Regions from separate parts of the Streptomyces sp. NPDC057697 genome, predicted to be linked through region 3. Evidence: riboswitches for the same ligand, from Rfam matches in the RefSeq annotation. Region 3 holds a riboswitch; each other region holds the start of a gene.

Region 1 (3,899 bases), on a different contig from region 3:
CCCGAGACAGACGACACCCGAGGTGAGGGTGAGCGCCTGTGTGATGCGCGGAGGGAGCACGAGTGCGGCGGCTGCCGGAAGAAGCGGCACCAGGGCCAGCAGGACGAGTACGACGTTCATCAGCGCCTCATCCCCGCAACGACGTCAGGGACTCGGTGGACAGGGTTGCCGTGCGGCGATGATGCACGCGCATCAGCACGCCGAACACCACGACCGCGACCAGCAGGTCGAAGAGAAAGGCCACTTCGATGATCAGTGGCATCCCGGCGGCGACCACCAGTGACGCGAGCGACACACCGTTCTCCAGGGAGAAGAATCCGACGGCCTGGGAGACGACGTCCCGGCGCACGATCATCAGCACGAAAGCCACCAGCACGATCGACATCGAAAGGCCGAGTGCCGCTTGCGGCAGGAAGCGGCTGCGGATGTCGAGCGACCCCACCGCGAAGAACCCGAAACCGGCCAGGGCCAGGGAGAGCAGAGTCGCGCTCGCCACACCGATCGCTCCCGATCCCGCGATCTCCACCTGCGCGTCGCGCAGCAGCCGGGTGATCACCCATGGCACCGCGATCACCTTCAGCGCGAGCGACACGGCGGCCAGGGCGTACAGCTCGGGCAGGTCGCGGCCCGCCGCCACGATCACCGCGAGCAGGGAGACAAGCAGCGACTGCACCGCGTACAGGCGCACCTGGGAATGGGACAGCGCGGCGCGCAGCATCGCGAACTCGGTGAGCAGCAGCAGGACTGCGACCGCGTTGGTGGCGCCTTCGAACGTGGTCGGTACGCTGTCGGCGGCGAGCAGGTCGGCCATCAGCCGCCTCCCAGATAGAGGGTGAACACGGCCAGCACCGCCAGCAGGAACGCCGCCGACACGAATTCCGTGATCTTGAAAAGGCGCAACTTGGCGAAGCTGTTGTCGATGACGGCCACCACACAGCCCAGCAGTGCGGCCTTGCCGAGCAGTGCGAGGACGGCCAGTGCCACGGATGTGGCCTCGGTGCTGGAGGACAGGCCCCAGGGTGCGATGAACACGTCGATCAACAGCGTGTAGAGGATCAGCTGTTTCATCGCCGAGCCCCACTTGAGCAGGGCCAGGTACGGGCCGGAGTGCTCGAAGGCGCGGGCTTCCTCGATCATCCCGAATTCGTTGGTGCCGGTGTGGGTCTCGACGGGGATGCGCGCCGTTTCGTAGAGGATCACGAGGAACAGCGCGACGCCGGCCAGCAGATGTGCCGGGCGAATGATCTGGTCGGCCGACGAGCGGACCGTCGCGGCCTGTGCGTAGGGAAGGTCCGTGGCGGTGACGAGGGCGACGGTGAACACCACGAACAGCACCACGGGTTCGGTGATGGCCCCGAATGTCTTGGAGCGGCTGCCACCCAACTGGGCGTAGGGGCCGCCGCTCTCCGTCGCTGCGACCGCCACGGAGAAGCTGGCGAGTGCCAGCAGAAAGCCGCCGCCGAGGATGTCGCCCATGTAACCGAGCGGCAACCCGAAGCTGGTCAGTACGGGAATGAGGAGTGGCACCGTCAGGTAGCAGGTCAGTGCCACCGCGGGCGCGGCCAGAAAGAACCAGCTCGCCCCGGCCGGGGCGAGGGACTCCTTGCGGAACAGCTTGGCGAGGTCGTAGTACGGCTGGAGCACACGAGGCCCGCGTCGGCCCTGCATCCTGGCCTCCACCTTCGCGATCACCCCCGACAGGCCGGGGGCGGCCACCAGGACGGTCAGCGGCTGGAGGGCCTGCACGAGGGGAAGTGGCAGAGACGCACTCATCGCATCACCCGCCCCGCCTGGCGGGGCGGCCGTGTGAATCGGCTGGGGACGACATCGCCGTGCCCTGGTAGCGCCCGGTCCGCCCTTGTCACTGTCGCCTCCACCTGATACGGCACCGAGAAACTGGTGCGGTTGATCGGTAGAGGCCATCAGCAGCGCACAACTGCGGTTCAGGCGAGCCTCATCGCCTGGTCACCAGCGTGTGCAATCCCTGGCACGGCGTCAACGAACCGGGCCGTGGCTTCACCCGAAGGGAAGCGTCGACGCGATGGGCCGAGCCGTCCTCCGGGCGGCCGGTCGATGCGGCAGGAGGCTGACCCACGCGGCTCCCGGCGCGAGAACCGGGACCGGCTGACCGCACCCACCAGCGGGCTGGCGCCCGATCCTGCTCGTCCGGGGCGACCCGGACGTCCACGTGGCCGCCGCCCTGCGGGAGCCGCCCCCCAGGGCCTCTCGTTCGGATCATGCCGGGCTCGCGCGCTCCGGTACGTGACGACTGGCTCAGTGGACGTCAGGCGCTCACCGCCGTACCCGCGGCATTCCGAGCCCGATCCACGAGATGATCTCCCGCTGGATCTCGTTGTTGCCGCCGCCGAAGGTGAAGATGACCGCGGAGCGGTACCCGCGTTCGAGTTCGCCGTGCAGTACGGCGCCCGCCGATCCCTCCTTGAGCGGGCCGGCCGAGCCGACGATCTCCATCAGCCAGGCGTAGGCGTCGCGGCGGGCCTCGGAGCCGTAGACCTTGACGGCGGAGGCGTCCTGCGGGGTGAGGGTGGCGTTCTGGACCGCGGAGACCATCTGCCAGTTGAGGAGTTTCATCGCGTCGAGCCGGGTGTGGGTGCGGGCCAGCAGGGCGCGGACCCAGCCGAGGTCGATCACGCGCCGGCCGTCCGCCAGCCGGGTGTCCGCCGCCCAGCGCTGGACGTTGTGGAGGGAGCGGATCGCCATGGTGCCGTGGGCGGCGAGGGTGACGCGTTCGTGGTTGAGCTGGTTGGTGATGAGGCGCCAGCCCTTGTTCTCCTCGCCGACGCGCCGGGAGACGGGGACGCGGATGTTCTCGTAGTAGCTGGCGGTCGTGTCGTGCGAGGCGAGGGTGTTGATCAGGGTGCAGGAGTAGCCGGGGTCCGTGGTCGGGACGAGCAGCATGGTGATGCCCTTGTGCGGCGCCGCGTCCGGGTCGGTGCGGACGGCGAGCCAGACCCAGTCCGCGGTGTCGCCGTTGGTGGTCCAGATCTTCTGTCCGTCGACGACGTACTCGTCGCCGTCGCGGACGGCGCGGGTCCTCAGCGCGGCGAGGTCGGTGCCCGCGTCGGGCTCGCTGTAGCCGATCGCGAAGTCGATCTCGCCCGCGAGGATCTTCGGCAGGAAGTACGCCTTCTGCTCGTCGGTGCCGTACCGCATGATCGTCGGGCCCACCGTGTTGAGGGCCATCAGCGGCAGCGGGACGCCCGCCTGGGCGGCCTCGTCGAAGAAGATGAACTGTTCCATCGGGGACAGCCCGCGTCCGCCGTACTCCGTCGGCCAGCCGACGCCGAGCCAGCCGTCGGTGCCCAGGCGGCGGATCGTCTCCCGGTAGAAGCGCTTCTGGGCCTCGGGGGCCGCATAGCGCGTGTATGCGTCGTCGGGGACCAGTCCGGCGAAGTAGCTGCGCAGTTCGGTGCGCAACTGCTGCTGTTCAGGCGTGTATTCGAGGTGCACGGCCCCTCCGGGAGTCTCGCGGTCGCGTCGTCCGTGTGCGGCGGCGCACACAGTAGAACGTGTTGCAAGAATCCGGAAGGGCCGGGACGGTACGGGTGGGCCCCGCGTCCAACATGGCGCGGGGCGGTCGGCGCGCCCGGCGCGACGGGGCCTGCGGACGGGGCCGTCAGCGTTTGACGGCGCGCAGGACCACGAACTTCGGGTCGCCCGCGACGGTGACGCAGTTGCCGAAGACGCGGCGGAGCCGGGTGTGGTAGCCGAGGTGCCTGTTCCCGACGACCCACAGTTCGCCGCCGGGCCGCAGCGCGGCGCGGGCCCCTTGGAACATGGCGCGCGCCGTCGCGTCCGTGGTGGCCTGGTGGGAGTGGAACGGCGGGTTGTTGAGGACCAGGTCCACACTGGCGGGCGGCAGGTCCGCCAGTCCGTCG
Region 2 (3,899 bases), on a different contig from region 3:
ACGGTCGCGGGGTGGTCATCGCGAGAGCCGTTCTCACTCCGCCCCAGCACATCGAGACCGGCGGAGAGCAGGAACGCGACCTCGGAGCCCAACGCCGGTGGCTGCAAGAGGAGTTCGAGAACACCCTGCGAACAAGTCCCACTCATGGCGCCCGAGTGCGCCTGGAATGGGGCGAAAGCCCCGACATCGCGGACGACCTGTGCACCTACGCCGTGCGGCACGGCTGCGACCTCGTCGTCATCGGTCGGCACGGCAGCGACAGCCGTCTGCGGATCGCCGGGGTCGGGCCGGTGGCACGAGATCTCAGCAGCCGCACTTCACTGCCGGTCCTCTTGGTGAGCGGGCCCCGGAACCGCGAGACCTGAGGAATGCCGCAAGGAGGACCGGCCCACGGATCCCGCTCCCCGTGGTGCCGATCGTCGGCGTGCTCGGCCACCGGGGGGCGGGGAGACGCACTCGGTGCAACGGTTGTCCCGCGCAGCGCGCGGCGTTACCGTGACATTGCGGGCGTGGTGCCGCACGGCGCTGGATCTCGCCGTGACCGCTCTGCCGAGCGGTTGAACCGCCGAACCGGCCGACGGCTCCTGTCTCTCCCGCACGGCGGAGGACGAAGCCATGGATGGTCCTACGGCGTTCCGTCCCGGACATGACGGCTGTCTGAACGTCCTGTCGAGCATCCTTTTCCTTGATGCCGGGGACGCGGCGGAAGCGCAGCGGGAAGCCTCCTCCTGTTTTGCCGACCCGAACTGCCGTGGCCGACGCGCCGCCAAGGAGGAAACCCGTCTGTTCCCCCGAGCCCCTCGCCGCGGTCCGGCCCGTGCTGTCGTGCCGTGGTTCGTGCAACGCCTGCCCGGCCCTGCGCCGCCGAGTGCAACGCCGGGATCACACACTCCTTCTGCGGGCCGAACGCCAGGCCGACGGCCGATGGCACCTGTCGGCTCGTCGCGGGCGAGCCTCTGCCGACCGGCCAAGACGAGGACCTGTACCAGTGGGTCTGCGGCACTACGGCCCGCTCGGAGAGGGCCGTTCACGCAATGCCGGACCCCTGACGCGGAAGGGAGCAGGACAATGACACTCGCACCCCTTCCACGCATGCTGTCTCGCGTCGGCACCGGATTCCTCGGGACGGCACTGCTGGCGACCGCTGCCCGGCGGAACGGCACCCTGAACCGCATCGACGCGCACCTGGTACTACCGGCCGCCGAGGCCCCTTCCGCCCGGCGGGCCTGGCTGGCGGTCACCGCACTGGGGTCACGGCCCTTGGCCTACTCCGCAGTGGCCGCTCGGTGCCTGCTCTCCAGGAACAGCGAGCCCTGGACGGTCCGCTTCCAGCCACTCCTGGTCCTGGCAAGCTCCGACGCGGTGCGCACCGGCTTGTGTTACTTGATCCGCCGCCCCAGGCCCCCTGCGGCAGACAGGCTCGCGGCCACCCACGGCCCGAGCTTCCCTTCCCGGCACACCTCGACCGCTCTGATCGCCTGTCACCTGGCCTTCGCGCCGAGGGGACGGCACACCGGCAATGGCGTTGCCGAAGCCGTCGCCGCCGTCGTCGGAGTCAGCCGGTTGACATTGAGGGTTCACTGGCCGACGGACGTGGCCGGCGGCTGGTTGTTCGGCTACGGCTGGTCGGCCGCGGCCGACCTTGCGTACGCAGCCGTCGGCGCATGTCCGCACCGGGCATCCGGGCCAGGGCGGGTCGGCACCGGAAGGTGACGCAGCCCGGCTACGGACCGTCTGCCCCGGATGAAGGCGGTTGTCCGGTGAACGACGAGCCAGTGGACTCCGGTCATCCCGCTTCACGTCTCCGTTGTCTTGACTGACCGGCACGGACCTGGTCAACTCGAATTCCGGCGATGGAACCCGCCTGGGTCGATTTCGGGCCCGAACCGCCCTCCGGAGGCTGATGGCTCCTGACTCCATGTCAGGACGTATGCCTTGAGGAGGTGCACAGGTTGAACCGTTTCGCCATCCTGGTGCGGTCCCCGGCATGCGTCGATTCCCACGCTCAGCCCGGCATTCCGGGCGGTGATGTGGCATGCGTCGCACATGCCACAAGAAGGGACCCAACGATGAACTGCTACGACTGCCACACCGGCGCCATCAGCCGGCCCGCCGTTGCCGTCTGCCACTGCTGCGGGGCGGGAATCTGCGGTGACCACTCCACCGTCCTGCCCCGGACATTTCACCGGATCAACGGATTGGGCGTGACGACCTTGCCCCGGGCCGCCCGGCGGCTCCTGTGCCCGACGTGTACCACGGCCGAGCAGAGCGCCTAGCCGGACCGGCGGCCGACACCCGTAGCATCGATCGGTGTCGAACCTTCCACATCCACAGGTACTTTCGCCGACGCTGCCGCCTCACCGACAGGTCTCGGAGGTGAGGCGGCCCGGAGGCCACGGGCCTCGGTTCTCCGCATGCGGTTCTCCTCGCCGGAGCGGGTGAGCGGCACCGCCATGTCCGAGCACCGGCCCACGCGTCGCCGTTCTGATCCCCGAGGCCGGGATCGTGGCTGTCAGGCGATGTGCAGCCACACGCCGATCCATGTGACGACACCACCGCCGACACCCATGGTGATGGCCCACAGCCCCATCCGGCCCGCGATCACCTTCCCGAGCGTCGCCCCCAGCGCGGCGAGCGCCCCGATGGCCAGCACGACCACACCCCACGAGAGACGGGGTGCCGCGGCTCCCGCGAGCAGGGGCAGAACCGCACCGACGAAGCTTGCGGCGCAGGCCACCGCCATGGCCCGAAGCGACCTGAGCAGAGCCAGATGCCCGAGTCTTGTTGTCGCGAGGTGTCCGCGAGAGGTGAGGTTGAGTTCACGGGAGGCTCGGACGAGTTGGCCTCTGCGTTCCGCGTAGTCCGAGACGAAGACCGAGAACGCGGCCGTGACCAGTGCGACGACCGCCACCCGGACGGCCAGTGAGTAGGAGATCGGTGAACCACTGCCTACCAGCGAGGCGCCCGCCAGCGTGAGTGCGTTGAGCAGTCCATCCGTCAGTCCCAGCACCAGGGGCAGGCGCGTCTGGGTCAGCGCGCGGGCCAAGCGCCCCGTCATCGGAGGCGGGGCCTGCCCTCGACCGTGTACTCACCGGCGACGACCTGATCGGTGCTGTGCACGACCGCTCCCGTGCGCTCGATGGCGCGGACAAGGGCCTCTACATCGATGTCCTCCCCCTCGACGGTGACGTCCGTACCGACGGTTTCCAAGTCGATTTCCGTGACGACGATGTTCACTGCTTGGACGCCGGCAGAGCCTTCGATGGCCCGAGCGAGGTGGACCAGATCAGGCTCCTGGACTGTCTTGTCGACATCGAGGACCAAACGGCGGATGGGCATCGCTACTCCTTCTCGGGCACCAGGTACTGCGACGTCGACTTGCCTGTCCATCTATGACCGAATGCCGGGTCGTCGAACGCAAGCGCAACTCTGTCGTCGAGGGCCAGCTGATCGGGGCAGCGAACCATGATCGGTCGTCGTGGAGGTGCCACAGAGATCTGGCTGGTCCTCGTCGAAGGTCTGCCCTGTGCCGGTGGACGAGTTGTGTACGACCCGCTCCCGTGGCATGGCCCATTCGGGCGAGCCCCCGCGGGAGGGGAAAGGGGTGGCCGACTGCGCTGCGGACCGAGCACGGTGCGGCCCGGACAGCCCACGCAGCGTGTGGGAGGCGGTCTCCAACGGGCTGGAGCATATTCAGGTGGGCAATGTGGAGACACCGTCGCGTGCTCGTGTTGCGACCTTCGGTTGCGAGGCGTCACCAGCAGGAGCTGGTCGGAGCGCTGTGCGGCGGCGAACGGAAATGCCGCGACTTGGCTCTTATCCGGCACGGTGTCCTCTGCTATGGTCGGCGTCCACTTGTTGCCGCGTTTCGTCTCGCGCAGATGCCCGAAGTGGGCGGC
Region 3 (3,899 bases):
AACTACGGGACGGGGACCCGACCCCGCCCGGTTCGAGGGCCAGGGTGTCACACGGGCCGTCGTCCAGGTCAACGGCGAGATCGCGCGGGCCCTGGCCGGCCGCGACTTCGCGTCCGCGGCCGAGGTGGACGCCGAGCTGATCGCGCTGGACGGTACGGACACCAAGTCGCGGCTCGGCGCCAACGCGATCACCGGAGTCTCGCTCGCCTTCATCGCCGACCTGGCGGTGGGCACCGGCTGCGGGCAGCTCAAGTCCGGCGCTCCGGCCCGTGGCGAGCGCGTCGCCGAGTACAACCGGCTCCTCGAACTCGCCGAGGCACACCCCCGGGCGCTCCCCTTCGGGCTCGGGGACAGCTGAACGCCTGGGCGACGGGCGACAGCCGAACGCCTGGCGGACGGCCGGACGACCGGGCGGCGTGGCCGCCGGTCCGCCGCCCCTCCCGGCGGGTCCGCACCCGGCCCGCCCCGCCCGCCCCGGACCCGCCGGGGTGTGCTTCACCGGGGCATGGCGCGGGAGCCTCGGGGCACGGCGAAATCCGTCAACTCCGCCCCGCCGGGCCCGAGACGCGCCCACGGGCCGGGCAGCTCCAGGACGGCGACCGCCGAGGTCGGGAACTTCTCCCGGACCCGCCCGAGCGCCTCCTCGTCCCCGCTCCCCGCGAGGGACAGGACCAGATCCCGCACCCCGGGGTGGTGGCCGACCAGCAGCACGCTCCGCCACCGCTCCGGCACCTCCCGCAGAACGCCCATGAGCTCGGACGCGCTCGCCCCGTACACCCGCTGCTCGAACACCACTTCCGGCGCGGCGCCCAGTTCCGCCGCGACCAGGTCCCATGTCTGACGGGTACGCAGGGAGGCCGAGCAGACGACCAAATCGGGAACGCGACCCGTCTCGCGCAGCAGCCGCCCGGCCGCAGGGGCGTCGCGGCGGCCCCGGCCCGCGAGCGGGCGTTCGTGGTCGGGCACGCCCTCGGGCCAGGCCGACTTGGCGTGCCGCAGCACGATCAGTCGCCGCAGCACGTTCAGTCGTGGTCCGGTCACCGTCTCACCCCGTCCCTGCCAGCGGGCCGCGCCCGATCTCGCGCATGACCTCCACACCGAGCATCCGGTCCAGGGAGACGAAGGTCTCGAACTTCGCGCCCTCCGGCATGTCGTCGGCCTCCTCGGCGCGGCGCAGCAGATCGAGGACGGCCGGGGTGCCGAGGTCCGCGGCCAGCGCCTCGGCCGCCGCGCGGCCGAACCGCTCCGGCACCGGCTTCGACGGCGAACACGCCCAGTGCGCCACCCGCTCCCGCCAGCGCAGGAGCGTCCGCTCGGCACCGGCCACATCGTCCGGAGCGAGCGTGGCCGGGCAGTGGTACGGATGGCCGAGCAGCGCCAGCCTGACGGCCAGCAGATCCTCGCCCCTGGCCGGAGTCAGGCCCTGCGCCCCGGCCCCGTCCACGCGTCCCGCCTCCACCCACACCCCTTCCTCGGCATCGTGGCGTCCGTCACCGAAGACGTTCACATCCGCCGGGCCTCCCAGGACGTCGAGCGCCTCCTCGGCGCTGCCGGTGAACGCGGCCGGGGGATGCGCTCCGAGCGCGTCCATGAAGGTCTGCGTCGCCCTGACCCGCTCCGGCGACGGTTCGGGAAGCACACAGGCCCGGATCAGCTGGCGGCCGTCCGCCTCCAGCGTCCGCGCCAGCACATCCGCGACGACGAGGACCCGCGCGTGGACCGGTCCCGGCGCGCCATTGGTGATCGGCAGGTGCACAGTCATCCGCAGCAACCGGTGGCGGGCCGACGGCAGTGCCACCGCATGACGCGTACGGCCGTCAATGATCGTCGTCACCGCCGGGCTCCCTTCGCTCCGCGTGCGGGGCTCACTCCATGCAGCCGGTGAGCTGGAGGTAGGTGTGCCGGGCATCCGCCACCAGCCGGTCGGCCTCCCTGCGGCTGCCGCAGCCGGTGACCCGGTACGCGGTGCCGGGGGAGAGGCGGCCCAGCGCCGCCGCCCACGCGGCGGGCTCCGCGTGCCAGCGGCCCAGATCCCTGGTGTCGACCAGATCGACGAAGGGTTCCTCCTCGGCCACGCAGACCACTTCGTCCAGGTCGTGCCGTCCGTCGCTGAGGTGGAGCACCGCCACGGGCCAGGCCCGCACCTCGTCCCCCGGCCGTGCGGGCTCCCGCATGAGGACCATGGTCCGCACGGACCGGCCCTCCGTGTCCAGGGTGTCCTCCACCCGGCCCTCGCCCACCGGCCAGCCCCCGGCCCGGCTCCGCGCCCCACCCGTCCCGGACTCCGGACCGCCGTGCCTGCCGATGGAGGACCCGATCGTCGAGTCGACCTCGACCGTGATGCGGGGCACCGTGCCCACCTCCCGTAATGCCAGTCGGCTGGATCACGCAGAAGCCATCAGCGCCGCGTCGGCGCGGTTACGGCGAGCCCCATCGCCCGATGTGTCCAGTGTCCCGCGCCCGGCCGGGCGGTACAACTGCCGGTCCGGGCCGGGCGGGAGAACACTCCGGGCGCCCGGTAAGCTGTCCCGGAGCGCTGGGTTCGCCCCACCGCACGGCGGTGGGGCCCGCCGTACCCGAACCGCGGCACCGACGCCGCCAACGGTCCCTACTTGCGACGCGCATCCCTGTACGGGTGTGCCCGGCGAGTAGGAGACGTACGTGGAAGAGCCCCGAACCCCCGTGCTGCACGAGGAGCAGATCGACCCGGATGTCGAGCTCCTCGTCCCCGGGCGCCGCACCGACCAGCGGCCGCGGCAGGGCCCCGTGGTGGCGGCGGTCGCGCTCGGCGGCGCGCTGGGGGCGGCCGCACGGTACGGGGCATCGCTGCTGTGGCCCACCGCGGACCATGCCTTCCCGTGGACGACCCTGATCGTCAATGCCGTCGGCTGCGCCGTGATCGGCGTGTTCATGGTGGTGATCACCGATGTCTGGGCGGCCCACCGGCTGGTCCGCCCCTTCTTCGGCACCGGTGTCCTCGGCGGATTCACCACCTTCTCCACGTACGCCACCGACATCCAGCGCCTGGTCCAGGGCGACGAGGCGCGCACCGGCCTGGCCTACCTGGCCCTCACGCTGCTCGCCGCCATCGGCTCGGTCGGGCTCGCGGTCACCGTGACACGCCGTGTCGTCGAATGGAGGAAGTCATGAAGCTCACCGGTTCCGCGCTGCGGGTCACCGTCCTCGTCGGCGAGAACGACGTGTGGCACCACAAACCGCTCTTCACCGAGATCGTCCACCGGGCCCGCACGGCCGGGCTGGCCGGAGCCTCCGTCTTCCGGGGCATCGAAGGCTTCGGGGCCTCCTCGCTGATCCACACGATGCGCCTGCTGTCCCTGAGCGAGGACCTGCCCGTCGCCGTCGTGATCGTCGACGTCCCCGACCGGATCCGGGCCTTCCTGCCCCAGCTCGACGAACTCGTCTCCGAAGGAGCCGTCATCGTCGACGACTGCGAGGTCATCCGCTACACCGGCCGTGACAAGGAGGGGCAGTGAACTGGCTGCTCGTGATCGCGGGCGCCATGATCGGCGCCCCCCTGCGGTACCTCACCGACCGCACCGTCCAGTCCCGGCACGACACCCTCTTCCCCTGGGGCACCTTCACCGTCAACGTGGTCGGCTGCCTGATCCTCGGGCTGCTCACCGGCGCGGCCGCCGCCGGGGCCGCGTCGTCCGCGGTGCAACTCCTCATAGGCACCGGGCTGTGCGGGGCACTGACGACCTACTCCACCTTCTCGTACGAGACGCTGCGCCTGGCCGAGGACGGGGCACGCTTCTACGCGGCGCTCAACGTCACGGCGAGCGTGGTGGCCGGACTCGGCGCCGCGTTCACCGGAGCGGCGCTCGCGCGGGCCCTGTGGGGGTAGCCGCGCCGCGGGACTCCCGGCGGGAGGCGAGGAG

Evidence for each region. Region 3 has a riboswitch for fluoride ahead of ACFVFH_RS33475 (inorganic diphosphatase). Riboswitches for the same ligand answer to the same signal wherever they lie in the genome.
Region 1: another riboswitch for fluoride. It lies ahead of ACFVFH_RS14375 (respiratory chain complex I subunit 1 family protein); the one in region 3 lies ahead of ACFVFH_RS33475 (inorganic diphosphatase).
Region 2: another riboswitch for fluoride. It lies ahead of ACFVFH_RS14415 (DUF2180 family protein); the one in region 3 lies ahead of ACFVFH_RS33475 (inorganic diphosphatase).

Annotation. Positions count from the first base shown of each region.
Region 1 is NZ_JBHVJA010000004.1:264,890-268,788, reverse strand. Features, by position in the region: gene ACFVFH_RS14385 (proton-conducting transporter membrane subunit) at 1-120, opposite strand, end outside; gene ACFVFH_RS14380 (hydrogenase) at 128-811, opposite strand; gene ACFVFH_RS14375 (respiratory chain complex I subunit 1 family protein) at 811-1,773, opposite strand; fluoride riboswitch at 1,907-1,971, opposite strand; gene ACFVFH_RS14370 (acyl-CoA dehydrogenase family protein) at 2,293-3,471, opposite strand; gene ACFVFH_RS14365 (methyltransferase) at 3,638-3,899, opposite strand, start outside.
Region 2 is NZ_JBHVJA010000004.1:274,635-278,533, forward strand. Features, by position in the region: gene ACFVFH_RS14405 (universal stress protein) at 1-365, shown strand, start outside; gene ACFVFH_RS14410 (phosphatase PAP2 family protein) at 1,069-1,713, shown strand; fluoride riboswitch at 1,841-1,920, shown strand; gene ACFVFH_RS14415 (DUF2180 family protein) at 2,070-2,276, shown strand; gene ACFVFH_RS14420 (hypothetical protein) at 2,513-3,058, opposite strand; gene ACFVFH_RS14425 (DUF211 domain-containing protein) at 3,055-3,339, opposite strand.
Region 3 is NZ_JBHVJA010000020.1:32,189-36,087, forward strand. Features, by position in the region: partial or broken gene ACFVFH_RS33460 (hypothetical protein) at 1-328, shown strand, start outside; gene ACFVFH_RS33465 (SixA phosphatase family protein) at 496-1,041, opposite strand; gene ACFVFH_RS33470 (hypothetical protein) at 1,046-1,834, opposite strand; gene ACFVFH_RS33475 (inorganic diphosphatase) at 1,866-2,351, opposite strand; fluoride riboswitch at 2,383-2,447, opposite strand; gene ACFVFH_RS33480 (fluoride efflux transporter FluC) at 2,662-3,150, shown strand; gene ACFVFH_RS33485 (DUF190 domain-containing protein) at 3,147-3,494, shown strand; gene crcB (fluoride efflux transporter CrcB) at 3,491-3,865, shown strand.